Regions from separate parts of the Streptomyces sp. NBC_00829 genome, predicted to be linked through region 1. Evidence: riboswitches for the same ligand, from Rfam matches in the RefSeq annotation. Region 1 holds a riboswitch; each other region holds the start of a gene.
What was found. Region 1 has a riboswitch for cyclic di-AMP ahead of OG293_RS13485 (NlpC/P60 family protein). Riboswitches for the same ligand answer to the same signal wherever they lie in the genome.
Positions count from the first base shown of each region.

Region 2: linked by a shared signal. The riboswitch ahead of OG293_RS21440 (transglycosylase family protein) and the one ahead of OG293_RS13485 (NlpC/P60 family protein) in region 1 are both predicted to bind cyclic di-AMP.
Region 3: linked by a shared signal. The riboswitch ahead of OG293_RS31785 (C40 family peptidase) and the one ahead of OG293_RS13485 (NlpC/P60 family protein) in region 1 are both predicted to bind cyclic di-AMP.

Region 1 is NZ_CP108867.1:3,174,825-3,184,349, forward strand. Features, by position in the region: gene OG293_RS13460 (DUF5691 domain-containing protein) at 1-447, shown strand, start outside; gene OG293_RS13465 (cobalamin B12-binding domain-containing protein) at 630-1,043, opposite strand; gene OG293_RS13470 (esterase/lipase family protein) at 1,427-2,281, shown strand; gene OG293_RS13475 (M23 family metallopeptidase) at 2,587-4,200, shown strand; gene pcrA (DNA helicase PcrA) at 4,304-6,745, opposite strand; cyclic di-AMP (ydaO/yuaA leader) riboswitch at 7,018-7,183, shown strand; gene OG293_RS13485 (NlpC/P60 family protein) at 7,186-8,334, shown strand; gene OG293_RS13490 (NlpC/P60 family protein) at 8,836-9,525, shown strand, end outside.
Region 2 is NZ_CP108867.1:4,865,814-4,875,338, forward strand. Features, by position in the region: gene OG293_RS21430 (cytochrome P450) at 1-672, shown strand, start outside; gene OG293_RS21435 (transglycosylase family protein) at 787-1,710, shown strand; cyclic di-AMP (ydaO/yuaA leader) riboswitch at 1,989-2,164, shown strand; gene OG293_RS21440 (transglycosylase family protein) at 2,168-2,827, shown strand; gene eno (phosphopyruvate hydratase) at 3,131-4,417, shown strand; gene OG293_RS21450 (septum formation initiator family protein) at 4,534-5,004, shown strand; gene OG293_RS21455 (DUF501 domain-containing protein) at 5,030-5,659, shown strand; gene OG293_RS21460 (exopolyphosphatase) at 5,656-6,570, shown strand; gene OG293_RS21465 (NAD(P)/FAD-dependent oxidoreductase) at 6,927-8,306, shown strand; gene OG293_RS21470 (class I SAM-dependent methyltransferase) at 8,903-9,525, shown strand, end outside.
Region 3 is NZ_CP108867.1:7,072,480-7,082,004, forward strand. Features, by position in the region: gene OG293_RS31745 (adenosylmethionine--8-amino-7-oxononanoate transaminase) at 1-933, opposite strand, end outside; gene bioB (biotin synthase BioB) at 926-2,125, opposite strand; gene OG293_RS31755 (8-amino-7-oxononanoate synthase) at 2,271-3,416, shown strand; gene OG293_RS31760 (DUF397 domain-containing protein) at 3,418-3,624, opposite strand; gene OG293_RS31765 (helix-turn-helix domain-containing protein) at 3,638-4,495, opposite strand; gene OG293_RS31770 (ATP-binding protein) at 4,726-5,157, shown strand; partial or broken gene OG293_RS31775 (LysR family transcriptional regulator) at 5,194-6,103, opposite strand; gene OG293_RS31780 (LysE family translocator) at 6,185-6,814, shown strand; gene OG293_RS31785 (C40 family peptidase) at 6,895-7,371, opposite strand; cyclic di-AMP (ydaO/yuaA leader) riboswitch at 7,375-7,559, opposite strand; partial or broken gene OG293_RS31790 (ATP-dependent Clp protease proteolytic subunit) at 8,065-8,196, opposite strand; partial or broken gene OG293_RS31795 (ABC transporter permease) at 8,181-8,588, opposite strand; partial or broken gene OG293_RS31800 (TetR/AcrR family transcriptional regulator) at 8,546-9,180, shown strand; gene OG293_RS31805 (urease subunit gamma) at 9,318-9,525, shown strand, end outside.

The DNA.
Region 1 (9,525 bases):
ACATCGTCCCTCGCCGAGCGGGCGCAGCTGCTCGCGACGCTGCCGGCGGACGAGAGGGCCGCATGGGTGGCGGAGTTCATCGCCGCGCACGGCCTGTCGGAGGCTTTCCAGCTCCTCGGTGTCTGCGCGCTGCCCTGGGCCGAGCCGCTGGGCCGCGCGGTGGTGGACGCGCTGGACATCGCCCGGGACGCCGGGAGCTACCCATGGAGCTTCAGCGGCGTGATGGGCCTGGCCGAACGCTGCCTGGACCCGGCGGAGGCTGGCCGCCTGGAGCTGCTGACGGCGACACCCGACGAGACGGAAGGAGCGTCACCAGGGGCGGGAGGGTACTGGTCGGAGGCGTTCCAGAGACTGGTGTCGACGCTCAGGCTGCGGGCGGCGATGAGGCTGGAGCTGGAGGGCGGCTCCCCCACCCCACCCCCTCCCGGACCGACGCCCCACAGCTGAGCGCGGTGGCCCCGGAGACCGGCCGCGGTTCGAGCACCAACCGCGGCCGAGGCGACCGAAGGACCCTGGAGCCGCTCGGAGCACACCGCCAGGGAACGTATGTTCGATAGCGGGAGGTGCACTCACCAGGCACCCCCCGGGCCCCGGGAGCTCGTGACCCCGGGGTCCAGGGGCGGACCCCGTCAGGCTCCCGCGGGCTGCCGCACGTTTGCGTTGACCCAGTCAACGATCGACGTGGTCGTCGCGCCCGGCGTAAAGATCTCCGCCACACCCAGCGTCTTCAGCGGCGCAATGTCCGCCTCGGGGATGATCCCGCCACCGAAGACCTTGATGTCCTCCGCCTCGCGCTCCTTCAGGAGCCCGATCACCTTCGCGAACAGCGTGTTGTGGGCGCCCGAGAGGATCGAGAGGCCGATCGCGTCCGCATCCTCCTGGATCGCCGTGTCCACGATCTGCTCCGGGGTCTGGTGGAGTCCGGTGTAGATGACCTCCATGCCCGCGTCACGCAGGGCCCGCGCGATCACTTTGGCCCCGCGATCGTGGCCGTCGAGACCCGGCTTGGCCACCACCACACGGATCGGACCGGTCACACCCATCACTGCCTCCACATACCGACTGCGCCGCCATGGGCACGGGTCCCGCACCAGCAAATGGGCGGGGAAGTGAACGAACGTTATCTCCAGCATCCCGCAACCGGCCGTTTCGCGGTGGATACCGAGGGGGAAATCACACGTGGGACAAGTTCGCCAAGCGTCGTACCCGCATCAGGCGGCGCACAAGCCGCACGACCGCAGGCACGGTCGCAAGGGAAGCTGCTCCAGGGTCGTACCACCGTGCCGTCAGCCGCGCGGCACGAGGGTGCGACACCGTTCGGTTCCGGCCCGTCGCGGGCACAGAGCCGCACAGTGACTGAAGCAGCGACCCACGAGGGCACACGGGGGCCGGAGCCGTCTCCCGCGTGCCGCACGGGAGGTCGGCCATGAAGGTTCTGTCCTTCTTTCCACTGAGTCTGCGCCCGGTCCGCCAGCTGCACCTATCCGCCGCACTACTCCGCGCCACCGCCCTGGAGCTGGCCATCCTCGCCGGGCATCTGCTCCTCTACCCCTCCGGACTCACCCCGGAGCGCCCCGCCCGCCCCCCGTTCCCGGGCCCGGACCCCCACCCGGACGGCGCGACCGTCCTCCCGACCGCCGGCCCCGATCATCCGCCCGTCGTCCTCCTGCACGGCTTTGTGGACAACCGCTCCGTGTTCGTCCTGCTGCGCCGCACCCTCGCCAAGCACGGCCGGGAGCATTTGGAGTGCCTCAATTACTCCCCGCTGACCTGCGACATCCGCGCCGCGGCCGAGCTGCTGGGACGCCACATAGAGCAGATCTGCGCCCGCACGGGCCGGAGCGAGGTCGACATCGTCGGGCACAGCCTCGGCGGCCTGATCGCCCGGTACTACATCCAGCGCCTGGGCGGCGACGAGCGCGTACGCACCCTGGTCACGCTCGGTACACCGCATTCGGGCACCAAGGTCGCCCCGCTCGCCAGTGCGCACCCGATCGTGCGCCAGATGCGGCCCGGCTCTCCCGTGATCGAGGAGCTGAGGCTGCCCGCGCCCGGCTGCCGCACCCGGTTCGTGAGCTTCTGGAGCGATCTCGACCAGATCATGGTCCCCATCGAGACGGCCTGCATCGACCACCCCGACCTCATCGCCGAGAACGTCCGCGTCAGCGGAATCGGACATCTCGCACTTCCGGTGCATCCCGCCGTCGCGGTCGGCATCCGGCAGGCGCTTGAGTCGAGCGAGTCGGCGACGGGCGCATCGGGAGCGGTCTCCGTCGCCTGACCGTCGCCCGGTCCGGCGCCTGACCGACGTCGGTCAGGCGCCGGGCCGACTCGGCGACCGGCGCCCGGACGTGGCCCCGGAAGGCAGCCGCGGATCGAACGCTTTTCGAACGTAAGGCCAAAGGTGTGTCCGCAGACCGCCGAAAGACGGCCGAATGCCCGTTTCCTGATTCCTTAAAACCTGCTGAAGATTGTCGCCATCGCGTACCGCCGGGTACAGTCACGCCACTGCTTTCCCTCTGGGACCCCCGCTCCCCCGCGGCGCCCCAGAACCCAGGTCCTGCTGCCGAGGCGAGAGAGAAGTTGGTGAACGACCAGCACACCCACGCCGGGTACGTCGGATACGACGGGTACGCCACGGGCAGCTTCGACACCGACCCGCTGTTCGGCGCGCTCCCGGGGAACTACGAAGCGGGCCACAGCGGCCAGTACGACAGCACCCAGTGGGACACCGGGTCGCACACGACCTCCGGCTACGGCACCTACGACGCGCAGCCGGTCGAGCAGCACGCGCAGGCTCAACACCCGCAGCAGACGCAGCAATTCCCGCAGTACGACACCACCGGTCCGTACGAAACCTCGGCGGCGCAGTACGACACGACCGGCCAGTGGGACGCGAGCGCCTGGAACCAGGCCAACCAGACGGGTCAGTTCGAGACGGCCGCGGCGACGTTCGCGTACGGCGCGACCGGCCAGTGGGCGGTGCCCGCCAACGAGACCGGAACGTACGACGCCACGGCCTGGAACACGGGCGCGGAAGCCGTCGTACCGCAGCAGTTCACTCCGGAGCACGAGCATCTCCAGGAGTTCGGCCACGAGCCCGGCCACCAGGCGGCAGCCTCGGAGTACGAGAGCGCCCCTTCCGAGTCCCAGCAGGACTTCTCGCAGGACTTCCAGCCGGAATTCACGGCCCAGTTCGAGACGGAGCAGTTCGAGACGGCCCAGTTCGAGACGGTCGACTTCGAGGCAGTGGACTTCAAGGCAGTGGACTTCGAGGCGGTCCAGTTCGAGGCCGAGCCCGAGCTCGACTCCCAGGCCGGTCCCGACGCCGAATTCGACATCGAGGCCGAGCCCGAGGAAACCGACGGCGCCGAGTCCGAGTCAGCCCAGGAAGACCGGGCTCCCGAGCCGATCGCCGCAGTCGCCACCGCCCGTCCTGTCCGCCGTTCCGGCGGAAGCCGCGGACGTCGCCGTACCCCCGCCAAGCGTTCGGCACTCCTGACGGTCGCCGTCCCTTCGGCCTGTGTAATGGGCGTTGCCGGCGTCGCCGCCGCGTCCGTCGGCGGTCTCGGCACCGGAGCCGACAAGAACGACGCCACCAGCCTCGCAGCCGCGGATCCGTCCTCCGTCCAGCCCGTCGCGGCGAACAACAAGATGGACACGCAGCTCGCCGCCCTCAGCGCCGACGCCCGTGACTTCGGCGACCGCGCGTCCCGTACCCAGGAGCGCATCGATCTGAAGGCGCGCCAGGAGGCGGAGAAGCAGAAACGTGAGGACGAGGCCAAGCGCCGCGAGGCACTGCGCCCCAAGTTCGTACTGCCGGTGAAGCAGGAGGGCCTGAGCGCCTACTACGGCCAGGCCGGCGTCAACTGGATGTCCGTGCACACGGGCATCGACTTCCCGGTGTCGTACGGCACCAAGGTGATGGCCGCGACCGACGGCACCGTCCGTACGCAGTGGAACAGCGCCTACGGCAACATGGCGATCGTGACCGCCCCCGACGGCACCGAGACCTGGTACTGCCACCTCAGCAGCACCAAGATCCGGTCCGGCTCGGTCAAGGCCGGCGATGTCATCGCCTACTCGGGCAACTCCGGCAACTCCACCGGCCCGCACCTCCACTTCGAGGTCCGGCCCGGCGGCGGCTCGGCGATCGACCCGCTGCCTTGGCTCCGCAGCCACGGCCTGGACCCCACCTAAACGACGGCTCCGCCTCTTCCCGGACGACAGGCCTCGGCCCCCCGGTGCGGGCCCCTGTCACAGGACCCGGCCGGGAAGCCATCGGCCGTGACGGCAGCGGCCGTCAGAGCTTCTCGACCGGCGCGTAACGCAACAGCAGCCGCTTCGGCTTCGTGTCGCCGAAGTCGATCGTCGCCTGAGCGTCCGAACCCGAACCCGTCACTCCCACCACGGTCCCCAGGCCGAACTGGTCGTGCGTGACCCGGTCGCCGACCGCAAGCGAGATCACCGGCTTGTCGCTCGCACGCCGCGTGGCGAATCCCGACGCGCCGCCGCCCGACCTCGAACGGGACGAGGACAGCGACGAAGTGATACCGGAGGTCGGGCCCGCGGGCGCGGCCATCGGTCCGGTCCGCTTCCACTGCAGGTGCCGGTCCGGGATCTCCTCCAGGAACCGCGACGGCGGGTTGTACGAGGGCTGGCCCCAGGCGCTGCGCAACGACGACCGCGTCAGATAGAGCCGCTCCCGGGCGCGGGTGATGCCGACGTACGCCAGCCGCCGCTCCTCCTCCAGCTCCTTGGCCTGCCCCAGGGCGCGCATGTGCGGGAAGACACCGTCCTCCATGCCCGTCAGGAACACCACGGGGAACTCAAGGCCCTTGGCCGTGTGCAGGGTCATCAGCGTGATGACGCCGGAGCCGTCCTCGTCCTCGTCGGGGATCTGGTCGGAGTCGGCGACGAGCGCGACCTTCTCCAGGAACTCGGCGAGGGTGCCCGCACCCTCCTCCTCCGCGCGTTCCTGCTCGAACTCAAGCGCGACCGCGGCCAGTTCCTGAAGGTTCTCGATGCGCGTCTCGTCCTGCGGGTCGGTCGACGCCTGGAGCTCGGCGAGATACCCGGTCCGCTCCAGGACGGCCTCCAGCACCACCGCCGGGCCCGCGCCCGAGTCGACGACCGTGCGCAGCTCCTCCATGAGGACGTTGAAGCGCTTGACGGCGTTGGCGGAGCGGGCCGCCATGCCGTACGCCTCGTCGACGCGGCGCAGCGCCTGCGGGAAGGTGATCTTCTCGCGCAGCGCGAGCGCGTCGATCATCGCCTCGGCGCGGTCGCCGATGCCGCGCTTGGGGACATTCAGGATGCGGCGCAGGGGCACATTGTCCTCGGGGTTGGCGAGGACCCGCAGATAGGCGAGGACGTCCCGGACCTCCTTGCGCTCGTAGAAGCGCACTCCGCCGACGACCTTGTACGGCAGGCCGACGCGGATGAAGATCTCTTCGAAGACTCGGGACTGGGCGTTCGTACGGTAGAAGATGGCGACGTCACCGGCCTTGGCGTCACCCGCGTCCGTGAGCCGGTCGATCTCGTCGGCGACGAACTGCGCCTCGTCGTGCTCGGTGTCGGCGACATAGCCGGTGATCTGGGCGCCCGCCCCGGCGTTCGTCCACAGGTTCTTGGGTCGGCGGCTTTCGTTCCGCTCGATGACGGCGTTGGCGGCGGAGAGGATCGTCTGCGTCGAGCGGTAGTTCTGCTCCAGCAGGATCGTCGTCGCGTCCGGGTAGTCCTCCTCGAACCGGAGGATGTTGCGGATGGTCGCGCCCCGGAAGGCGTAGATCGACTGGTCCGCGTCACCGACGACGCACAGTTCGGCAGGGGGCAGATCCTCCTGGCCCGTGCCCACCAGCTCGCGCACGAGTGTGTACTGAGCGTGGTTGGTGTCCTGGTACTCGTCGACCAGCACGTGCCGGAAGCGGCGCTGGTAGTGCTCGGCGACGTCGGGGAACGCCTGGAGCAGATGCACCGTCGTCATGATGATGTCGTCGAAGTCCAGGGCGTTGGCCTCGCGCAGCCGCGCCTGGTACATGCGGTACGCCTCGGCCAGCGTCTTCTCGAAGCCGTCCACGGCCTGGTCGGCGAAGGTCTCCTCGTCGATCAGCTCGTTCTTCAGATTCGAGATCTTGGCGCTGAAGGACTTCGGGGGGAACTTCTTGGGGTCGAGGTCCAGATCACGGCAGACGAGCGCCATCAGCCGCTTGGAATCCGCCGCGTCGTAGATCGAGAACGACGAGGTGAAGCCCAGCCTCTTGGACTCGCGGCGCAGGATGCGCACGCACGCGCTGTGGAAGGTCATCACCCACATGGCGTTGGCGCGCGGGCCGACGAGCTGCTCGACGCGCTCCTTCATCTCGCCGGCGGCCTTGTTGGTGAAGGTGATCGCCAGTATCTGACCGGGGTGGACGCTGCGGGTGCCCAGCAGATGAGCGATGCGGTGGGTCAGCACGCGCGTCTTGCCCGAGCCGGCTCCGGCGACGATGAGCAGGGGCGAACCGGTGTGCACGACGGCGGCGCGCTGCTGTTCGTTCAGCCCTTCCAGCAGGGCGGCCGGGTCCACGACGGTGCGCGGAGCGCCGTCGCGGTGGTACGGATCCCGGGCCGGGGGCACGTCGAACGCACCCTGGAAGAGATCGTCGGGGATCTCCTCCTGGGCCGAATCCTCGGGCGGCGGCGGAGGGTGCTCCGAGCTGGGCTGGAGGTCCGCCAGGAAGCTGTCGTCAAAGAGGCTGCTCATCGCTCTACGAGTCTAGGCCGCCGCACTGACAGCTTGCCGCCGCATCGGGATACGGCCGGAATCCGACGCTGCCCGGACCCGGCGGCCACCGGGCAACCCTCCGTGACGAAACGATGCCACCAGGTCATCAGCCGGAACACAACGCTCCATGGATCACTCATGTCACGAAAATGTATCGGACAAATCGAACATCAACCTTCACAGCAACCATACGAGTTGGCTACCGTGCTCGATCAGGCAGCCCGTACCCCCCTGGCGATCCACGTCACATCGGGCGGCCTGCGCCGAATCCGGACTTTCCGCAGGGGAGTTCGGAACCGGGGACCCACCATGCACGACCTGGGGTGAATCGGACCGTGACTCCATCCGGTCCGTAGGGCGATCTTCCGTTCCGCCCGAACCCGACAGCTAACCCGGTAGGCGGTCCACGGAAGAAGGAGATGTCGGCCTTGGCGTCGCATCGCAAAGCGCGAAGTCGAACCGTAAAGACCTCCCCAGCCGTCGGATTCACGACGGCCGCCCTCGCCTCCGTCTCGCTGCTGTCGACGCAGAGCGCCGACGCCTCGCCCGCCGAGCCGAAGCCCTCCGTCGAGGAGGTGCAGAAGAAGGTCGACGATCTCTACCGGCAGGCCGGCACCGCGACCGAGAACTACAACAAGGCCAAGGAGTCCACCGACGAGAAGCGGCGCGAGGTCGACAAGCTCCTCGACGACACCGCCAAGCGCACGGACAAGCTCAACGAGTCCCGCCGGGCGCTCGGCTCGTTCGCGGCCGCGCAGTACCGCACCGGCGCGGTCACACCGACCGCCGCGCTGCTCTTCGCGGACAGCCCCGAGTCGTACTTCGACCAGACCCAGCTGATGAGCCGGATGACCGACCGTCAGCGCGTGGCCGTCACCGACTACGAGACCGAGCAGGCCGCCGCCGCCAAGCAGCGCGCGCGGGCCACCAAGAGCCTGGAGTCGCTCACCGACTCGCAGGAGGCCCTGCGCACCAGCAAGCAGGAAGTCCAGACGAAGCTCGCCGAGGCCCGGTCGCTGCTGTCGAAGCTGACGGCCGAGGAGAAGGCACGGCTCGCCGCGCTCGAGCGGGAGAAGCAGGAAGAGGCCCGGCGTAAAGCCCAGGAGAAAGCGGAGGCCGAGGCCCGCGCCAGGGCCGAGGCCGCGCGCAAGAAGAAGGAGGGCGGCGGCCAGGACGGGGACACGGGGACGGGTTCCGGTTCCGCCGACGGCTCGTACACGGCCAAGGCCGACAAGGTTCTCGCCTTCGCCCGCGCCCAGATGGGCAAGCCGTACGTCTGGGGTGCGACGGGGCCGAGTTCGTACGACTGCTCGGGACTGACCCAGGCCGCCTGGAAGGCCGCGGGCGTGGACCTGCCGCGCACCACCTGGGACCAGGTGAAGGTCGGCAAGCGCGTCGAGACGAAGGACCTGCTCCCGGGCGACCTGGTCTTCTTCTACGACGACATCAGCCACGTCGGCATCTACATCGGCAACGGCAAGATGATCCACGCACCCAAGCCCGGGGCGAACGTGCGCGAGGAGTCGATCTACTACATGCCGATCTACGGGAGCGTGCGTCCCGCCTGATCGTCGGCGAGGCGGCGGCGCAGGAACGGAGATGGGCCCGGAACGCCCGGACGCGGATGCGCGTCCGGGCGTTCCGGCGTCCGCGCCCCGCTCCGGCGTTCACGTCCCGGTTCCGGCGTCCGCGCCCCGCTCCGGCGTCCGCGCCCCGCTCCGGCGTTCACGTCCGAGGCCTCACTCCCGCCATACCACCGCACTCCCGGCAACAGTGCCTCATCCGCCGCATCGGTCGCAGCGGCACAGGGATGGGCGACCGTGACCGCAGTCCCGTTCTCAGAAACGCTCGTGACCGTCCACCTTCGGGCACTTTCGGTCCTTACACCGCATGTCCGCGACCCTCAGGCTTAGCGTCCTCCCTCAGGTGACCGACTCCCCACCGCCGCCGGGCTCCCGGGCGGCAGCCGATCACCACCGCCGAGAGATCCGGCGGCGGACCGCTCCCCCTGTGCGGACCGCCGTCGGAGGCTCGGACCGCAGGGACGACGGAAGGACGTGGACGCCCCCGTGGCTTCGCACCGGAAACCGAAGCAGCATCCGCTCACCGGGCCTGCTGCCCGGACCGCCGTCACGCTTGCGCTCGCGGGTGCCGCAGCCGCGACCGCATTCGAGGGCACCGGGTATGCCGAGCCCTCTCTCACCCCCGCGCAGATCAAGACCAAGGTCGACCGGCTCTACCAGGAGGCCGAGGAGGCCACCGAGAAGTACAACGGGGCCAAGGAGCAGACCGCGTCCGCCCGCGGCTCACTGGACGAGCTGCGCGACGAGGCCACCCGCAGGACTGAGCGGCTCAACACCTCGCGCAACGCGCTCGGTTCGATCGCCACCGCTCAGTACCGCGCCGGAGGTATCGACCCCGGGCTCCAGCTCGCGCTCACGTCGGACCCCGACGAGTATCTGGAGCGGGCCGCGCTCGCCGAGCGGGCCGGCATCCGGCAGGCGGACGCCATCGCCGGAGTGCACCGGCAACTGGTGGAGATCGCCCGGCTGAAAGCCGAGGCGGGCGAGCGGATGACCGCGCTCAACGACCGGCAGACCGAGCTCGCCCGGCACAAGAACACCGTCCAGGACAAGCTCGCGGCCGCTCAGCGCCTGCTGGCCCGGCTCACCGCCGAGCAGCGCGCCTCCTACGACAGCGCGGACGGCCCCGACGCGTCGGCGGCGGGTGCCCGAGCCGACCGCTCATCGGCCCCCCGC
Region 2 (9,525 bases), 1.7 Mb from region 1:
AAGAAGATGCGTGGATACCTGGCCGAGCTGATTCACCGCAAGCGCGAGGTTCCGGGCGACGATCTGATCTCGGGGCTCATCGAGGCGTCGGACCACGGGGAGCACCTCACCGAGAACGAGGCCGCCGCCATGGCCTTCATCCTGTTGTTCGCGGGGTTCGAGACGACCGTGAACCTCATCGGGAACGGCGTGTACGCGCTGCTGCGCAACCCGGAGCAGCGCGAGCGGCTCCAGGCGTCCCTCGCGGCCGGCGAGAGCGGGCTTCTTGAGACCGGTGTCGAGGAACTGCTGCGCTACGACGGGCCCGTGGAGCTCGCGACCTGGCGGTTCGCCACCGAGCCGCTCGTCATCGGCGGGCAGGAGATCGCGGCGGGGGACCCCGTGCTCGTCGTACTCGCCGCCGCCGACCGGGACCCCGGGCGGTTCGCCGGGCCGGACACTCTCGATCTCTCCCGGCGCGACAACCAGCATCTGGGATACGGGCACGGCATCCACTACTGCCTCGGTGCGCCGCTCGCCCGGCTGGAGGGGCAGACCGCGCTCGCCACGCTCCTGAGGAGGATGCCGGACTTGCGGCTTGCGGGCGATCCGGCCGATTTGCGGTGGCGTGGAGGGTTGATTATGCGTGGATTGCGCACTCTGCCCGTTGAGTTCACTCCTCGACAGAACTGACGATCTGTCAGGATCGTAACTTTCACGTGATCTCCGCTGCATCCACTTGTGACTCAACAACGATTGCGACTACGTTCACCGTCGTCTCAGCGGTCACAGGGCGAAAGGCAACGCATGCGTTCCGGGAATGGTCGGCATCGCCGACCCCGTCAGGCTCCGGCCATTGTCGTCGCGGCAGGGGTGACGGGATCGGCCATCGCGATCCCTCTTCTCGGGGCAGGTTCGGCCTCCGCCGCCGACGCCTCCACATGGGACCGGGTCGCCGAGTGCGAGAGCGGCGGCATGTGGAGCGCCGACCTCGGCAACGGGTACTACGGCGGGCTCCAGATATCCGAGGAGATCTGGCAGAACTACGGCGGCACGGACTATGCCGCACGCGCCGACCTCGCCAGCCGCTCCCAGCAGATCGCGGTCGCCGAGAGGGTTCTCGACGCGCAGGGCCCCGAGGCGTGGCCCGGCTGTGCGGCCATGGCGGGGCTGCGGAACGACGGCGCCGTGACCGGCGTCGACCCGGGGGCCGGCACGACCCTGCCGCTGCCGGGCGCCTCCACCGCGCCGACCGCGTCCACGCTGTCGGCGAAGCCCTCGGACGGCGCGACGGGAACGGCGCCACCGAAGGGCGCGACCGGCGAGGCCGCCGATACGGCAGGCTCCGCCGAGGCCGCCTCGTCCGCCACGACGGGCGACGATCAGGACTCCGAGAGCGCCGGCGGCAAGCACCGCGGCGAGGCCGCCACGGAGGGTGTGCAGGCGGACGCTGTGGACGATGAGCGCGAAGCGGGGCGCCACGCTTCGCGCAGTGACGGTCCGACACGGGATGAAGCGGGCGAAACGGACAAGGGTGGCTCTGAGGGTGCCGAGCCGGGCGAGTACACGGTCCGTGCGGGCGACAGCCTTTCCGCGATCGTCGACGAGCAGGAGCTCGACGGCGGCTGGACCGCCCTCTATGCGGCGAACCGGGCGACCGTGGGCACCGACCCCGACCTCATCATCCCTGGCCAGAGCCTGGATCTTGATCTGGAGCCGAGCTCGAAGTAGGTATCGAATCGAGGGCAGTTCGCTGCCTTATGTCCGATTCTGCGCAAGTGAGACAAGGGTCTCTTTGCCCCAACTGACGTATCTGCCCCGACAGAATCACCCATTCCGCCCGCCACCTGCATAAACGTATATGTCCCCCCGGGCGGGATGGGCGTTTTCTCCCCGATGTTCCGTCTTTGAACATCGGGGAGAGCTGTGTCTACGGTCTGTACCGCTCGCCATCGCGGGCACCGCTGACCGTCACGCCGAATCCTGCCGTCGGTCGGGGGGAGTAGTCGACGCGCAAAGCGCCGAAGGCAGGAGCGGGGGACCCAAGGTAAGTGCCGGCCCAGGCCGTTGAGAGATCGACGGCTCCGACCGGCTTGGGGTGAAGTCGCACGCAAGGACGTGCGACCGGGCAACTCACTTGGCCCGAACCCGACAGCTCACCTCGTAGGCGTCGGTGAGGAGATGTCCCATGCTGTTCTCCACCAAGGGCAAGCACCGCCGCCCGTCCAGGGCCACCCGTATCGCCACGCTCGCCGGTGTCACCGGTGCGGCCGTCGCCGCCCCGCTGCTCGGAGCCACCTCGGCCTCCGCCGCGACCGGGTCCGAGTGGGACGCCGTCGCCCAGTGCGAGTCCGGCGGCAACTGGTCGATCAACACCGGCAACGGCTTCTACGGCGGCCTGCAGTTCACCAACTCCACCTGGGCCGCCTTCGGCGGCACGGCCTACGCCTCGCGCGCCGACCTCGCCTCCAAGGCCCAGCAGATAGCCATCGGCGAGAAGGTCCTCGCGGGCCAGGGCAAGGGCGCCTGGCCGAGCTGCGGCGTCGGTCTGTCCAACGCCGCGTACGAGGGCGGCTCCGCGCAGCCCGCCGCCAAGCCCGCCCCCGAGCGCGCCGAGGCCCCCACCACCCGCTCCGCGCGCCCCGCCGCTCCGGCCAAGTCCGCGACGCCGGCCAAGGGCGTCAAGAAGGGCGACGGCGAATACACGGTGAAGTCCGGTGACACCCTCGGCTCCATCGCCGCGGACAAGAAGGTCAAGGGCGGCTGGAAGAAGCTGTTCGACCTGAACAAGGACATCATCGACGACGCCGATGTGATCTACCCGGGCCAGCGGCTCCACCTGAGCTGACCCGAGGAGCGGGAGTCGAAGGACTCCGGTGGACCCGGCGGACCACCGGCCCCGACGAGCTCCCGCCCCCAGCCACCCCGGTCCGGCGCGCTGTCCCCCGCACGCGCCGGACCGGGGTTCCTCTTTGTCGCCCGCGTTTGTTACTCGCGCGTAGTTCATGCGCCGTATGTCCGGTGCCATACGTCTTCCCACCGTTTTTCGTCCCAGGGGGCGGGCATCGGGCGGCGTACGCGGCGGAGCCGGTTAGGCTCATGCCGCAAGGCCAAGAGACCCTGCACTCCAAGCGTCACATCCCAGAAGGAGATGCTCGTGCCGTCCATCGACGTCGTCGTAGCCCGGGAAATCCTGGACTCCCGAGGCAACCCCACGGTCGAGGTCGAGGTTGGCCTCGACGACGGCAGCACGGGCCGTGCTGCTGTTCCGTCCGGCGCCTCCACCGGTGCGTTCGAGGCTCTTGAGCTCCGCGACGGTGACCAGAACCGCTACCACGGCAAGGGCGTGGAGAAGGCCGTCCTCGCCGTCATCGAGCAGATCGGCCCGGAGCTCGTCGGCTACGACGCCACCGAGCAGCGCCTGATCGACCAGGCGATGTTCGACCTGGACGCCACCCCGGACAAGTCCTCGCTCGGCGCCAACGCCATCCTCGGCGTCTCCCTCGCCGTGGCGCACGCCGCCTCCGAGGCCTCTGACCTGCCGCTCTTCCGCTACCTCGGCGGCCCGAACGCGCACCTGCTGCCCGTTCCGATGATGAACATCCTGAACGGCGGCTCGCACGCCGACTCCAACGTGGACATCCAGGAGTTCATGATCGCCCCGATCGGCGCGGAGTCCTTCTCCGAGGCCCTGCGCTGGGGCACCGAGGTCTACCACACCCTCAAGTCCGTCCTGAAGACCAAGGGCCTGTCGACCGGTCTGGGCGACGAGGGCGGCTTCGCGCCGAACCTCGAGTCCAACCGCGCCGCCCTCGACCTCATCCTTGAGGCCATCAAGCAGGCCGGCTACGTCCCGGGCAAGGACATCGCGCTCGCGCTCGACTGTGCCGCGTCCGAGTTCTACAAGGACGGCTCGTACGAGTTCGAGGGCAAGTCCCGCTCGGCCGCCGAGATGACCGAGTACTACGAGGAGCTCGTCGCCTCCTACCCGCTGGTCTCCATCGAGGACCCGCTGTTCGAGGACGACTGGGCCGGCTGGAACGTCATCACCGAGAAGCTCGGCTCCAAGGTGCAGCTGGTGGGCGACGACCTGTTCGTCACCAACCCGGAGCGCCTGGCGCGCGGCATCGAGGAGAACTCCGCCAACGCGCTGCTCGTCAAGGTCAACCAGATCGGTTCGCTGACCGAGACCCTGGACGCCGTGGAGCTCGCCCAGCGCAGCGGCTTCAAGTGCATGATGTCCCACCGCTCCGGTGAGACGGAGGACGTCACCATCGCCGACCTGGCCGTCGCCACCAACTGCGGCCAGATCAAGACCGGCGCCCCGGCCCGCTCCGAGCGCGTCGCCAAGTACAACCAGCTGCTGCGCATCGAGGAGATCCTCGACGACGCCGCGGTGTACGCGGGCCGCTCCGCGTTCCCCCGCTTCAAGGACTGACGCCCCGGAGCCGGGCGTTCCCCGCTTCAAGGGCTGAGCAGCCCGTCGTCCGTACGTCCCCGCACTCGGTCCCGTACCGTGTGCGGGGACGTACGTACGTATCGGGGAGGCGGGACATGGCCGGGAAGGACCGCGATCGGTTCTCCACCGCGACCAGGATTCGGCTGCTCGGTGAGCAGACCGCCGCCCGGGTCTACCGTTCCCAGAACCGCCGCCAGGCCCGCCGCTCCCGGCTGACCGGCCGTGCGGCCTTCCTGGTGCTGGTGGTCTGCTCGCTGGTCGTGGCGCTTGCCTATCCGATGCGGCAGTACGTGTCGCAGCGCGGGGACATCGCCGACGAGCAACGCCGAATGGCGGATGCCGAGCAGAAAGTCGAACGGCTGAGGGACGAGAAGGCGCGGCTCCAGGACGACCAGTACGTCCAGCGTCTGGCCCGCGAGCATCTGCACTTCGTGCTTCCGGGCGAGAGCGGCTACACCATGATCGATCCCGAGGCCGCCGAGCAGCGCCGTACGGAAGAGGGGGCGGCCGACCGCCCCTGGTACTCGAACGTCTGGGACGGCGTCGACAGCGCCGACCGCAGGTAGAACCGCAGAATTGAACTAGGCAGGCATGGAAACCCCTCCACCCACCACCGCACACACCGAGCCGACCGACGCGGACATCGCCGCGTTCAGGGAGCAGCTCGGACGCCCGCCGCGCGGGCTGCGCGCGATCGCCCACCGCTGCCCGTGCGGGCAGCCGGACGTCGTCGAGACCGCGCCCCGGCTCCCCGACGGCACGCCCTTCCCGACGCTGTACTACCTGACCTGCCCGCGGGCCGCTTCGGCTATCGGCACGCTGGAGGCCAACGGCGTCATGAAGGAGATGACCGAACGCCTCGCGAGCGATGCGGAGCTGGCCGCCGCGTACCGCGCGGCCCACGAGGACTACATCGCGCGCCGTGACGCCATCGAGGTGCTGGCGGGGTTCCCCAGCGCAGGCGGCATGCCCGACCGGGTGAAGTGCCTGCACGTCCTGGTCGGCCACTCGCTCGCGGCGGGCCCCGGCGTCAATCCGCTGGGCGACGAGGCGATCGCGATGCTGCCCGAGTGGTGGCGCAAGGGCCCCTGCGTCACGGCGTGCGAGGTCCCTCGTGACGAGGCCGAAGCGCGCGAGGACCGCGCGGAAGCGGACCGAGCGGAAGCGGACCGCGCGGAAGAAGCAATAGTGGACCGCGCGGAAGAAGGGGACGAGAAGTGACCCGGGTCGCCGCGATCGACTGCGGTACGAACTCCATCCGGCTGCTCGTCGCCGACGCCGACCCCGACACCGGGGAGCTTGTCGAGCTGGACCGGCGGATGATCATCGTCCGGCTCGGCCAGGGTGTGGACCGGACCGGACGGCTCGCCCCCGAGGCGCTGGAGCGCACGTTCGCGGCCTGCCGCGAGTACGCGGCGGTGATCAAGGAGCTCGGTGCCGAGAAGCTCCGCTTCGTGGCCACCTCCGCCTCGCGCGACGCCTCGAACCGGGACGACTTCGTCCGGGGCGTGCTGGACATCCTGGGCGTTGAGCCCGAGGTGATCACCGGTGACCAGGAGGCGGAATTCTCCTTCACCGGCGCGACCCGGGAGCTGCCGGGCCATGAGGAGCGCCTGGTCGTGGACATCGGCGGTGGATCCACCGAGTTCGTCGTCGGCCGCGAGCACGTGGAGGCCGCGCGGTCGGTGGACATCGGCTGCGTACGGCTGACCGAGCGTCATGTCCGCAGCGATCCCCCGGCCGCCGACGAGGTCGCCGCGATCCGCGCGGACGTCGCGGCGGCGCTCGACCACGCCGAGGAGAGCGTCCCGATCTCCGACGCCCGTACGCTCGTCGGTCTCGCCGGTTCGGTGACCACGGTCGCCGGGATCGCGCTGGGTCTCGGCGCGTACGACTCGAAGGCGATCCACCACGCGCGGATCTCCTACGAGCGGGTCGCCGAGGTCACCTCGATGCTGCTGAGCGCCACCCATGACGAGCGGGCGGCGATCCCCGTCATGCACCCCGGCCGGGTGGACGTCATCGGCTCAGGGGCGCTCGTACTGCTCGCGATCATGGAGCGGACGGGGGCGCGGGAAGTGGTCGTCAGCGAGCACGACATCCTCGACGGGATCGCCTGGTCGGTCGCCTGAGACCGGGTCAGCGGTCCCCGCGAGACGAAGTTCGTGAAGTTCTTCACAAGGAAAAGGGGCCTGATGGGGGCTGTGGAGGGCCGAAAGGCCCTTCCGGCTCGTCCATCGGGCCCAAGGGCGCCGATTCCCCGCCGTGCGGGGTGCGTTACGCGGGTGTGAAACGAGGCTGCGGTTCACCGCGGAGAGGTCCTTTCGGGCCAGCTCACGAGGGGTGGAGGACGTCCGTTCCGTCAGGGTGGTTCCCTTGCCGCACCATGACCTCGGTCACGTGGGTCGCGCAGTGTAGCAGAGGTGGGTCGACACCTTGTGAAGGGGCTCACGAGCACCCCCTCCGAGGGGGGTGGATACTCGATGGCATGAGCACCACGGAGCGTCCCAGGATCCTCGTTGTAGGCGGTGGGTACGTAGGCCTGTACGCAGCTCGACGCATTCTGAAGAAGATGCGCTACGGCGAGGCGACCGTCACGGTCGTCGACCCGCGCTCGTACATGACGTACCAGCCCTTCCTCCCCGAAGCTGCTGCCGGCAGCATCTCGCCTCGGCATGTCGTCGTCCCGCTGCGACGCGTGCTGCCCAAGGCCGAGGTCCTCACCGGCCGAGTCACGACCATCGACCAGGACCGCAAGGTCGCGACGGTCTCGCCGCTGGTCGGCGAGGCGTACGAGCTGCCGTTCGACTACCTGGTCGTCGCGCTCGGAGCGGTCTCCCGCACCTTCCCGATCCCCGGCCTCGCCGAGCAGGGCATCGGCATGAAGGGCATCGAGGAGGCCATCGGCCTGCGCAACCACGTCCTGGAGCAGCTCGACAAGGCCGACTCGACGACGGACGAGGACGTCCGCCGCAAGGCGCTGACCTTCGTCTTCGTGGGCGGCGGCTTCGCCGGTGCGGAGACCATCGGCGAGGTGGAGGACCTGGCGCGCGACGCGGCCAAGTACTACACCAGCGTCAAGCGCGAGGACATGCGCTTCATCCTGGTCGACGCGGCCGACAAGATCCTTCCCGAGGTGGGCCCGAAGCTGGGCAAGTACGGCAAGGAGCACCTCGAGGGCCGCGGCATCGAGATCTACCTGTCGACATCGATGGACTCCTGCGTGGACGGCCACGTGGTGCTGAAGAACGGCCTGGAGGCCGACTCCAACACCATCGTGTGGACCGCCGGTGTGAAGCCGAACCCGGCGCTGGCCCGCTACGGTCTGCCCCTCGGTCCGCGGGGCCACGTGGACACCGGCACGACCCTTCAGGTCCAGGGCACCGACTACATCTGGGCCGCGGGCGACAACGCGCAGGTCCCGGACATGGCGGCGCGCAAGGCCGGAGTCGAGAACGCCTGGTGCCCGCCGAACGCGCAACACGCGCTGCGGCAGGCGCGGGTGCTCGGCGACAACGTGATCTCCGGTATGCGGGGCTTCCCGCAGAAGGAGTACAGCCACGCCAACAAGGGTGCGGTGGCCGGGCTCGGCCTGCACAAGGGCGTCGCGATGATCGTCATGGGCAAGATGAAGATCAAGCTGCGCGGGCGGCTGGCGTGGTACATGCACCGCGGCTACCACGGCATGGCGATGCCGACGTGGAACCGTAAGATCCGGGTCTTCGCGGACTGGACTCTGGCGATGTTCCTCAAGCGTGAGGTGGTCTCGCTGGGCGCGATGGAGACGCCGCGCGAGGAGTTCTACGAGGCGGCCAAGCCGGCTCCGGCGGCGTCCGCGCCGGCCCCGGAGAGGGCGAAGGCCTCCTAGGGCCTCTCGTTTGGAGCCCCGGCACCCCGACGAAGGGGCCGCCCGCCATCCGTGGTGCGGGCGGCCCCTTCGCCGTGCGCGGAGGGTTTTCCCACCCGCCCGCTCTTGAGCCGGAAGTCCCGGTGCCTCGGGCGGGGCAGCCGCGCGCCGCAGCCGGCTCTCCTGGCCCGGCCGCCCGGCCCCCAGCCCCGGCCCCCGGCTCGTGGCCCGGGTGGCCGCTGTCCTTCCACGGCGGCGACGGCCATGTCCCCTGCGGCGCCGGGCCGCGCGCCGTCGGGCGAAGCGCGGCCCCCGGCACCGACCCCCCGCGGGCCGTGTGCTCCGAGTGCCTGCGGCCGGCCGGCCGCAGGGCGTGGCCGGGCCCGACCGACCCCCGTCGCACGGGGCGCCCCGAGTGGCCGGTCCACGCCGACGCGCCCGCGCACGCGCGGGCAGGAACTCCCGATATGTGCCGAGTGCAGATAAATTGCTTGGGCATTGCGCGATGCAGGGAAGCCCTCACAGTGGTCCGATTGTTCCCTGGAGTGCACCGCGCCGCCCCACCGCGGCGTGGTGCCGGAGCATTTCTGGGATCCATCGTCACGGAGGTGTGCGCCATGGGCGACGCCGCGCTGCGGCTGACCACTCTTGCCGAGGAGTTGCTGGGAGCCCCGCTCCCGGTCCGTATCCGGGCCTGGGACGGTACCGAGTCCGGGCCTCCAGGCGCTCCCGTGCTCGTCGTCCGGCATCGGCGCGCCCTGCGCCGACTGCTCTGGCGGCCGGGTGAGCTCGGGCTCGCGCGGGCCTGGGTGGCCGGGGAGATCGACGTCGACGGCGATCTGTACGCCGTGCTCGATCTGCTCGCCGGGATCGTCTGGGAGCGCGGCGACGACGGCCTCGCCGTCCACCCCCTGCGCGACCCGCGTCTGCTTGCCGCCGCCCGCGGGCTGCTGAAGCTCGGCGGCGCCCTGCCGCCCCCGCCCCCGCCCGCCGAGGAAGTCCGCCGGCGCCCCGGGCCGTTGCACACCAAGCGGCGCGACAAACGGGCCATCAGCCACCACTACGACGTGGGCAATTCCTTCTACGAGCTGGTCCTCGGGCCGTCCATGGTCTATTCGTGCGGGTACTGGAAGGACGGCGGCACCCTCGAAGACGCCCAGCGCGACAAGCTCGACCTCGTCTGCCGCAAGCTCGCGCTCCGGGACGGTGACCGGCTCCTCGACGTCGGCTGCGGCTGGGG
Region 3 (9,525 bases), 3.9 Mb from region 1:
CAGGACCGGGACGTCGCCGAGCGAGATGCCCTCGGCCACCCGCGAACTGCACAGTGTCGCCGCCATCGAGAGATAGCCGCCGGTCAGCGCCTTGCCCAGGCACATCACATCGGGGGAGACGCCCGCGAGATCCGCCGCGAACAGCGCGCCCGTACGCCCGAAGCCGGTCGCGATCTCGTCGAAGACCAGCAGGACCCCGTGCTCGTCGCACGTCTCCCGCAGCACACGCAGATACTCGGGGGAGTGGAACCGCATTCCGCCCGCGCCCTGCACCACCGGCTCCACGATCACCGCGGCCAGCTCGTCGGCGTGACGTGCCACAAGATCGCGCAGACCCGCCGCGTACGACTCCTCGAACCGTGCCGGGGGAGCCTCGGCGAAGATCTGGCGCGGCAGCACCCCCGCCCACAGCTCGTGCATCCCGCCCTCGGGGTCGCAGACCGACATCGGCTGCCAGGTGTCGCCGTGATAGCCGCCGCGCCAGGTCATCAGCCGCCGCTTGGCCGGGCGGCCGACGGAACGCCAGTACTGGAGACACATCTTCACGGCGACCTCGACAGAGACCGAGCCCGAGTCGCAGAGGAAGACATGCCGCAGCGGCTCGGGCGTGATCTCGACGAGTGAGGCGGCCAGCCGGACGGCGGGCTCATGGGTGAGCCCGCCGAACATCACATGGCTCATCCGCCCCAGCTGGGCGTTGACCGCTTCGTTGAGGACCGGGTGGTTGTAGCCGTGGATCGCCGACCACCAGGACGACATACCGTCGACCAGCTCGCGCTGCCCATGGACGGGTTCGGCCAGCCGCAGCCGTACGCCGGAGGCGGACTCGACGATCAGCGGGTCCGTACGGCCCGGCATCGGGCCGTACGGGTGCCACACATGCGCCCGGTCCAGCGCCAGCAGCTCGCCGGGGGTGTACGTGGACTCAGGCATTGGGCGCGAGGTCTGTGCCGGCGCCCCTGCGCCGTACCGCGACCAGGTCCGTGCGCGCCGCCGCCGGCTCCGGCTGGGCAGGCACCTGTGACGCGTCGCCTCCGCACGGTGCGCAGCCGCCGCTCTCCGCGTGCGACCCGCAGCCGCCCGCCGCGTGCGACCCGCAGCCGCCCGAGTCCATCGCGTCGGCCCGGTGTTTCGGCAGCGTCGTCGTGTCCGTGCCCTCCACCTCGAATCCCGCGTCCGCGATCATGTCGAGGTCGGTCTTGCCTGCCTGGCCCTCACTGGTCAGATAGTCGCCGAGGAAGATCGAGTTGGCGAGGTTCAGCGCGAGGGGCTGCATCGAGCGCAGATGCACCTCGCGTCCGCCCGCGATCCGCACCTCGACGTCCGGGCAGACGAACCGCACCATCGCGAGGATGCGCAGGCAGCGCTGCGGAGTGAGGTTCCACTCCTTGGCGAGCGGAGTGCCCTCGAACGGGATCAGGAAGTTGACCGGCACCGAGTCCGGGTCCAGCTCGCGCAGCGAGTAGACGACATCGACCAGGTCCTCGTCGCTCTCGCCCATGCCCGCGATCAGCCCGGAGCAGGCGGACAGGCCCGCGGCCTGCGCCTGGTGCACGGTGTCCACCCGGTCCGCATAGGTGTGGGTGGTCGTAATCTCCCCGTATGTCCCCTCGGACGTATTGAGATTGTGGTTGTACGCGTCCGCTCCGGCGGCACGCAGCCGCTCGGCCTGTCCGCCCGAGAGCAGCCCCAGACAGGCGCACACCTCGACGCCCTCGTTCTGCTCCTTGATCGCCTCGATCGTCCTGGAGACCCGGTCGACGTCACGGTCCGTCGGTCCCCTGCCGCTGGCGACCAGGCAGACCCGCTTGGCGCCGCCCGCCACGCCAGCGGCGGCGGCCTGCGACGCCTCGTCGGGCTTCAGCCAGGTGTACTTGAGGATCTCGGCCTTGGAGCCGAGCCGCTGGGAGCAGTACGAGCAGTCCTCGGGACACAGACCGGACTTCAGGTTGACGAGATAGTTCAGCTTCACCCGCCGCCCGAACCACTGCCGGCGTACCTTGCCGGCCGCGGCCACCACCTCGAGCAGATCGTCGTCTGAGGTCGCCAGGACGGCGAGCGCTTCTTCACGGGTCGGCAGCTCGCGCCGCAGCCCCTTCTCCACCAGCGTGTTCAGCAGGTCCATGGCGCCGATCCTGACGTACGGCACACGCCCTTTCCAAGGAGGAACTGCACAACAGAGCATGTTTGAGGTGTGTGCATGGCCACATCCGCTCCTTGAGCGACCCCGGCTAGGGTCTGTGCGCTGCCTACAAAAGGACCGGACCACCATGCCCCAGGATCCTTTCGACTGGATCGACGACGAGTCGCGCCGCCGCGAGCGGGCGGGTCTCGTGCGTACGCTCCGGCCGCGCACCGCCGATTCCCAGCTGCTGGATCTTGCCAGCAACGACTATCTGGGCCTCACCCGCCGGCCGGAGATCACCGCAGCCGCGGCCGAGGCGGCCCGGCGCTGGGGCGCGGGGGCCACGGGGTCCCGGCTGGTCACCGGAAGCACTGCGCTCCACGCCGAGCTGGAGCGGGAACTGGCCGCGTTCTGCGGGTTCGAGGCAGCCCTGGTCCTGTCCTGCGGCTACGCCGCCAACCTCGCCGCCGTCACGGCGCTCAGTGGTCGCGGCTCACTGATCGTCTCCGACGCGTCCAACCATGCCTCGATCGTCGACGGCTGCCGGCTCTCACGGGCCGAGACCGCGGTCGTTCCGCACGCCGACGTCGACGCCGTGCGCAAGACCTTCGACGCCCACCCGGGCAGGCGCGCCCTCGCCGTCAGCGACTCGGTGTTCTCGGTGGACGGAGACGCGGCACCGCTGGCGAGCCTGGCGGAAGCCTGCCGCGAGCACGGAGCGGCCCTGCTCGTCGACGACGCGCACGGCCTGGGCGTCCTCGGGGAAGGGGGCCGGGGCGCACTGGACGCGGCGGGTATCGCGGGCGGCGAAGGCGTCGTGGCCACGCTGACCCTCTCCAAGTCCCTGGGCAGCCAGGGCGGCGCGGTACTCGGCCCGGCACGGGTGATCGACCATCTCGTCAACACCGCGCGTACGTTCATCTTCGACACCGGGCTGGCCCCGGCCGCCGCCGGAGCGGCCCTGGCGAGTCTGCGGCTGCTGCGCGGCGAACCCGCGCTGGCCACCCGTGCCCGTACGGTCGCAGCGACCCTGCACCGGCGCCTCAGCGACGCCGGTCTGACCGCCGCGCGACCGGACGCGGCCGTCGTCTCGGTGCGCGCGCCCTCGCCGGAGGCGGCCCTCGGCTGGGCCGCCGACTGCCGTGCGGCCGGGCTCGTCGTGGGCTGTTTCCGTCCGCCGTCGGTGCCGGACGGGATCTCGCGGATCAGGCTCACGGCGCGCGCCGACCTCACGGATCAGCAGATCGAGACGGCGATCGCCACGATCATCGAGGCCGCGCCGGCCGGCTGACTCAGCCGACGGAGTCCCTGTGCAGCGCCGTCAGGAACCGCGTCCAGGCATCCGGCGAGAAGCGCAGGGCCTCGCGCGCGATGTTCTTGGAGTCCCGGACGGCGAGTGTCTCGTCGGGCAGGCGCGCTGTCTCGACGCAGTTGTTCATCCCGGTGCTGCGGCTGCTGCGCCGCCACCGTAAGGCTTCGTTCGCGAGGCTTTCGGACATGGGGGGTTCCTCCCTATGCGCCCTCACTGATCCGGGCGATGAGTTCCATGGAGTCCGCCGGTGACAGGGCGCGCGCCTGCATGGTCCGGAAGGCGGCGCCATACACCTCAAGGTCTTCTTTCCGCTCGAGGCAGAGGCTACTCGTCAAGTGGTCTAGAACGACCACATCCAGATCGGAAGTGGTTGGAAAAGAGAAGATAACGAAAGGGCTGGTGAGGCCGACATAGCCGCCGACCGTGAACGGCAGGACCTGAAGCCGTACATGAGGCAGCTGTGCCGTCTCCGTCAGCACCCACAACTGCTCCCGCATCACCTGCCGCCCGCCCACCTCCCGCCGCAGCGCCGCCTCGTCGAGCACGGCGCTCAGCCTCAGCGGCTGCTCGGCCCTCAGGACGGACTGGCGGGCGATCCGCACATCCACCAGGGAGTTGACAGTCGCCGCCGGGAGTTCCTCCAGGGCCGAGCGGGTCACCGCGCGTGCGTAGTCCGGTGTCTGCAGCAGACCGGGCACCACCGAGGTCTCCAGCGTGCGGGCGGTGGACGCCTGCGACTCCAGACTGATGAAGTCCCGGTACTCCCCTGGGAGCAGCCCACGGTACGCGTGCCACCAGCCGTCGCCCCCGCCGTCCGCCGCGTCCGCCAAGGTCTCCAGAAGCGCGCGCAGTTGAGGATCCGCCACCTCGTACGCATCGAGCAGCCGTGTCACATCCGCGGCCCTGACCCCGCTGGCGCCCGTCTCGATCCGGCTCACCTTCGACTGGTGCCAGCCCGCCCGCAGACCGGCTTCCCGGCTGGTGAGGCCGGCGTCGAGGCGGAGCCTGCGCAACTCCTCGCCCAGCTTGCGCCTGCGCACCACGGGACCGTGACGCATTCGGGGCTCCTTTCCCTCCGCGCGCGACCAGTGTGCGAGGGTGCTGCCCAAATACGGTTTCGCGTAGCAGAGTTCACCGCTTTGGGCGACAGATATATGCATATCTTGGTGGATCCCCACCCTGAGAGGCACGATAAGTGGCACTCTGGCGCGAAGCACAATCCGTGGCCGTCCTCGCAATTCCGCTACGAGTCGGAGCGCGGCCCCGGTGGGAAAGGGACAGCGTCGCCATGGCAGACCATCAGGAAGCCTCCGTCACTCTGCCGAGCGATCCCGCCTCGGTCTCCGCGGCCCGCAGATACGTCACAAGCGTCGTCTCCGAATGGGGAATGGCGATCGGGACAGAGGCCATCGACACCGTCCGGCTGATCGTCTCCGAACTCGCCACCAACGCAGTGCAGCACACCTTCGGCCAGTCCCCGACGTTCACCGTCGACCTGAGGCTCGAACGGGAGGAGGAACTGCGCATCGGCGTCACGGACAGTCACCCCCGCTGGCCGCAGCGGCTGCCTGCCGCCGTCCGCCAGGACAACGGCCGAGGGATGGTCATCATCCGCAGCCTGACCGCGGAGTGCGGCGGGCAGCTCTCGGTCACCCCGACACCTGAGGGCGGCAAGACCGTGTGGATCGCCCTGCCGTGGACGGCGCCGGTGCAGAACTGACCGGAAAGCGCGGTGACCCGAGGGGCGGCGGGGCGGTCAGCCACCGGCGCGCCCGAATGCGCCACGCAGCAGAGCCCGCAGGGACTCGGCCGCCGGACCCGACTCCTCACCCCGGTGCGCCACCGAGATCGTCCGTCTGAAGGCCGCCGGTTCCAACTGCCGTACGCCGAGCGGTGTCGCCGCCATCGAGGCCGCCATCTCCGGCACCACCGCCACTCCGAGCCCGGAACTGACCAGCGCGCACACGAGCGCGTAGCCGGGTGACTCGCAGACCACGGCGGGAGTCATCCCGGCCGAGGCCAAGGCGGCCTCGACACCTTTGCGCGACGGATGCGAGGGAGCACTGCTGATCAGAGGCTGCCCTGCGAGATCGGCGACCGGCAGCCGCCCCGAGCCACCCGCGAGCGCATGCCCGGGGGCCGTGACCAGCACCAGCTCCTCCACGAGCAGCGGCTCCAGGAGCACCCCGGGCGGCAGCGGCGCGGGTTCCGCCGGTTCGTACGCATGCGTCAGCGCCAGATCCGCCTCACCGGCCGCCACCGCCACGACCCCGCCCGGCGGTTCGTACTCCGCGACCGCCAGTTCCACGTCCGGGTGCGCCCGGCGAAAGGCGCTCAGCACCGGCGGCAGCAGATGGACGCCCACCGTCGTGAACGTGCCGACACGCAGTCGCCCTCCGGACAGCCCAGCGAGCCGCGCCAGCTCGTGCCGGGCCCGCTCCATCTCGTCGAGCACCCGGCGGGCCCGCGCCGCGAGCAGTTCACCCGCGGCCGTCAGCCGCGCCCCGCGATGATGCCGCACGAGCAGCGTCACTCCCGCCTCGCGCTCCAATTTGGCCAGCTGCTGGGAGCGCGGGCGCGGTGTACCCCAGCCGGGCGGCGGCGCGGGTGATCGAACCGGCCTCCGCGACGGCGACAAGCGCCGCGAGCCGCGTCGGGTCGTACATGACTCCCCTTAAGCATTGCTTTAGGCAGACCCAGAAGATTGCAAGTACACCGTAAAGGCTGAATCGGCCCACGATGGGGCCATGGACGCACAACTGATCGCCTTCCTGGGAGTCGCCGCAGGCATGGTCGCCATGCCGGGCGCGGATTTCACCGTCGTCGTGCGCAATGCGCTCGCCTCGCGGCCGGAGGGTCTGGCCACCGCCGTCGGGGTCGCCGGGGGGCTGCTCGTGCACACAGCCCTGGCGGTCGCGGGACTCGCGGCCGTCCTTGTCGCGGTGCCGGCGCTGTACCGCGCGCTCCAGATCGCGGGCGGCGTCTATGTGCTCTGTCTGGGTGTGCGAGCCGTACGGGCCGCGCTGCGTCCGGCGCCCGTGACGCAGGATCCGCGGGGGGAGGCGGCCGGCGGTGTCGGCCGCGGCCTGCGCCAGGGATTCCTCACCAATGTGCTGAACCCCAAGGCGCCGATCCTCTTCCTCAGCCTGCTCCCGCAGTTCGTGCCGGACGGGGCGTCGGTCCTGCCGCGCACTCTGCTGCTCGCCGCGATCGTCGTCGCGCTGGCCCTGATCTGGTTCCCGGCGGTGGCGCTGCTGGTGGACCGGCTCGGGAACCGGCTGCGTCGGCCGCGCACGACTCGCGCGGTCGAGGGGGTCACGGGCGGGGCGCTGACCGCGCTCGGCGTGACCCTGCTGGCGGCGCCGCTGACGCACTGACGCACCGGGTGCACCACGGGGAGGGCCCGCGCCGACCACCGGTGACGAACGGTGATCGGCGCGTGACCGTCAAGGGCCCGTCAGCGCACCCGGCCGTACCAGACGCGCTTGGTCCAGATCTTCTCCAGCTTCACCCAGGATCCGGTCTTCGGCGAGTGCCAGATCTTGCCTCTGCCGGCGTAGATGCCCACGTGGTAGACGCTGCTGCCGGAGTGGAAGAAGACCAGATCTCCCTGCTGCCGGGAGGACGCCGAGATGTGGCGCGTCTTGTTGTACTGCTGCTGAGCCGTACGCGGGAGCTTCTTGCCCGCCTTCTTGTACGAATACAGCGTCAGCCCCGAGCAGTCGAAACGGGACGGACCCGCCGCGCCGTAGCGGTACGGCGCTCCCTTCTTCGAGGCGGCCACCTTGAGCGCCTTGCCCGCGTGCGTCGTTGCCGCGTGTGCCTCGGAGACGGCGCCGGGCGCCAGCAGCGTGCCGCCGACGGCGGCGAGGGTCAGGGCCGATACGGCTCCTGCCCGGGTCAGCAGAAACGGGACATGAATCTGCGCAGTCATGCGCAACCCTTCGTCAGCCGCCTGTGAAGGGTGACCTGTCGGGTTCGGACGGACGAAGATGCCCGGCCGCGGATGCGGCTTCACCCCGAGGGACGACCGGACTGCCCGGCTGTCCCGTACTGCTTGGGTCCTCCACTCCTGCCGATGCACTTCTGTCGACCAGTCATCCGATGCGGCGGCAGGACTCGGCGTCCGCTCGGACCGCCCCGCCGAGGTGGCGGGGGCTTGTCGTCCCAGGGATCTTGACCCACGGCATGCCGGATTTCCGAACCGAAACGGCGGTTTGTGACCTTTACCACCACTCACCTGTTCGGGTGGACAGGGCCATTTCGGCGACCTGTTCGCGACGCGTAAGGACCCTCGCACCAGCAGTGGAACGGGTTGTTCCGCTCGTTCGGTCGTCGTGGTGCGCAAGTTGTGCGTAGCTGTTGGGTGACCGGCAACTCCACCGAATGAGGGATGGTCATCAGTACACCGATGGCGGTTGACGGAAGGCCGATCGTCCGTCAACTCGGAGCTGCGGGCCGCAGCGTCACCCGATCGGAGCGGCGTTCGCGGTCGAGCAACCTCAGGGAGTTCGGGTGGCAGCGTCGGGCGCTCAGCCGAACCCAGGGAGCGGAGCGAGGCCTTGCGGTTCTTGACCACGTGATCGACCGGGCCGTAGGTCCTGGCGTCCTCGGCGCCGAAGATCGTCTCGCGCTCCAGATCGGCGGCGATCCGCTCCGGAGTCTGACCCGTATGGCGTACGAGCGTGCCGGTCAGCTGCTCCCGCAGCCGCAGCAGCTCCTGTGCGTGGATCTGGGCGAGCACCCGGCCTCGCCCCACCAGGAACCGGTGAGCACGCCGAGCCAGCTGTGGGCCAGGGCGGCCGAGGTGAGGCCGACGAGCGCCGAAGCGCCGATGAGTGTGGTCGCCGCGCGGGCTCCGCGCAGCCCCAGCAGCGTGACCGCGGCTCCCGCCGCGACGCCCGCGAGGGCCCGCGGCAGGATGCTCGACGCCAGCGCGCTGCCGCGCGGATCGCCCGCCGGTGTCGGTACGACGTCCGTCACCTTCACCGCGGTGCCGGCCGGTGCCTGTGCGGTGACCGCCTCCGTGAGCAACTGGGCCACGACCGGGCTGCCGGCCGAAGCGGTCATGAGCCGGGGTCCTTGGTCGCTCACCACGATCGCCCCGTATACGACCCGGTCCTCGATCGCGGTGCCGGCGGCGGCCTCGTCGTAGCGCGGCGCGTGGGGGTGTCGGCGACGGTGCCGCCCGCTGCCTTGCGCGCAATGGCTTCCACGCCACGTCGATGCAGGACATCCTGCGCGAAGCGGGCCTCTCTGCCGGTGCCGTGTACCGCTACTTCCGAAGGAGGAGCTGATCGCGGCCATCGCCGGGGAGGCCTTCGTCGGGATCTGAGCGGCTTTCGACGAAGCCGCCCGGTCCACTCCGCCGCCCATGCCGGACGCCCTCCTCGGCCGTGTCCTGCGCGGCATGCTGGCCGAGCAGGTTCCCGGCGGCGACAAGCAGGCCTTCGCCCGGCTCATCGATCAGGTGTGGACCGAGACGCTGCGCAGCGAGGAGCTCGCCGCCACGCTTGCCGAGGGGTACGCCGGTCGGCGCTCGGCCTGGGCGGAGCTGGTCGAGGCGTACCGCGCGGGCGGCCTGATGGACGCCGACGTACCCGCCGACCATGTGGCCCGCACGCTCATCGCCACCGCCCAGGGGTTCGTCGCGCAGCAGGCGCTCTTCGGTGACACGCAGGCCGAGGCCATCGAGGACGGGCTGGGGGGACTGATGTCCATGGGGCGGGCGAAGATCAGTTAACGCGCCGGAAAAACTCTCCGCCTAACGTTCAGTCCCCCGCCGGGAGAAACCCGTGGTGCGGTGAACGCCGTGCTCACGTGGGTTGACGTCCCGCTGCACCCGGGCGGGTCCGGGTCGGACGACTGTGAGGTGGACGCGTGCAACTCTCCCCGCACGAACAGGAACGACTGCTCATCCATGTGGCGGCGGACGTGGCTCAGAAGCGCCGTGCCCGAGGGGTGAGGCTCAATCATCCCGAGTCCGTCGCCCTGATCACCTCGCACATCCTCGAGGGCGCCAGGGACGGACGCACCGTCGCCGAACTCATGGCGTCGGGCCGCAAGGTCCTCACCCGCGCCGAGGTGA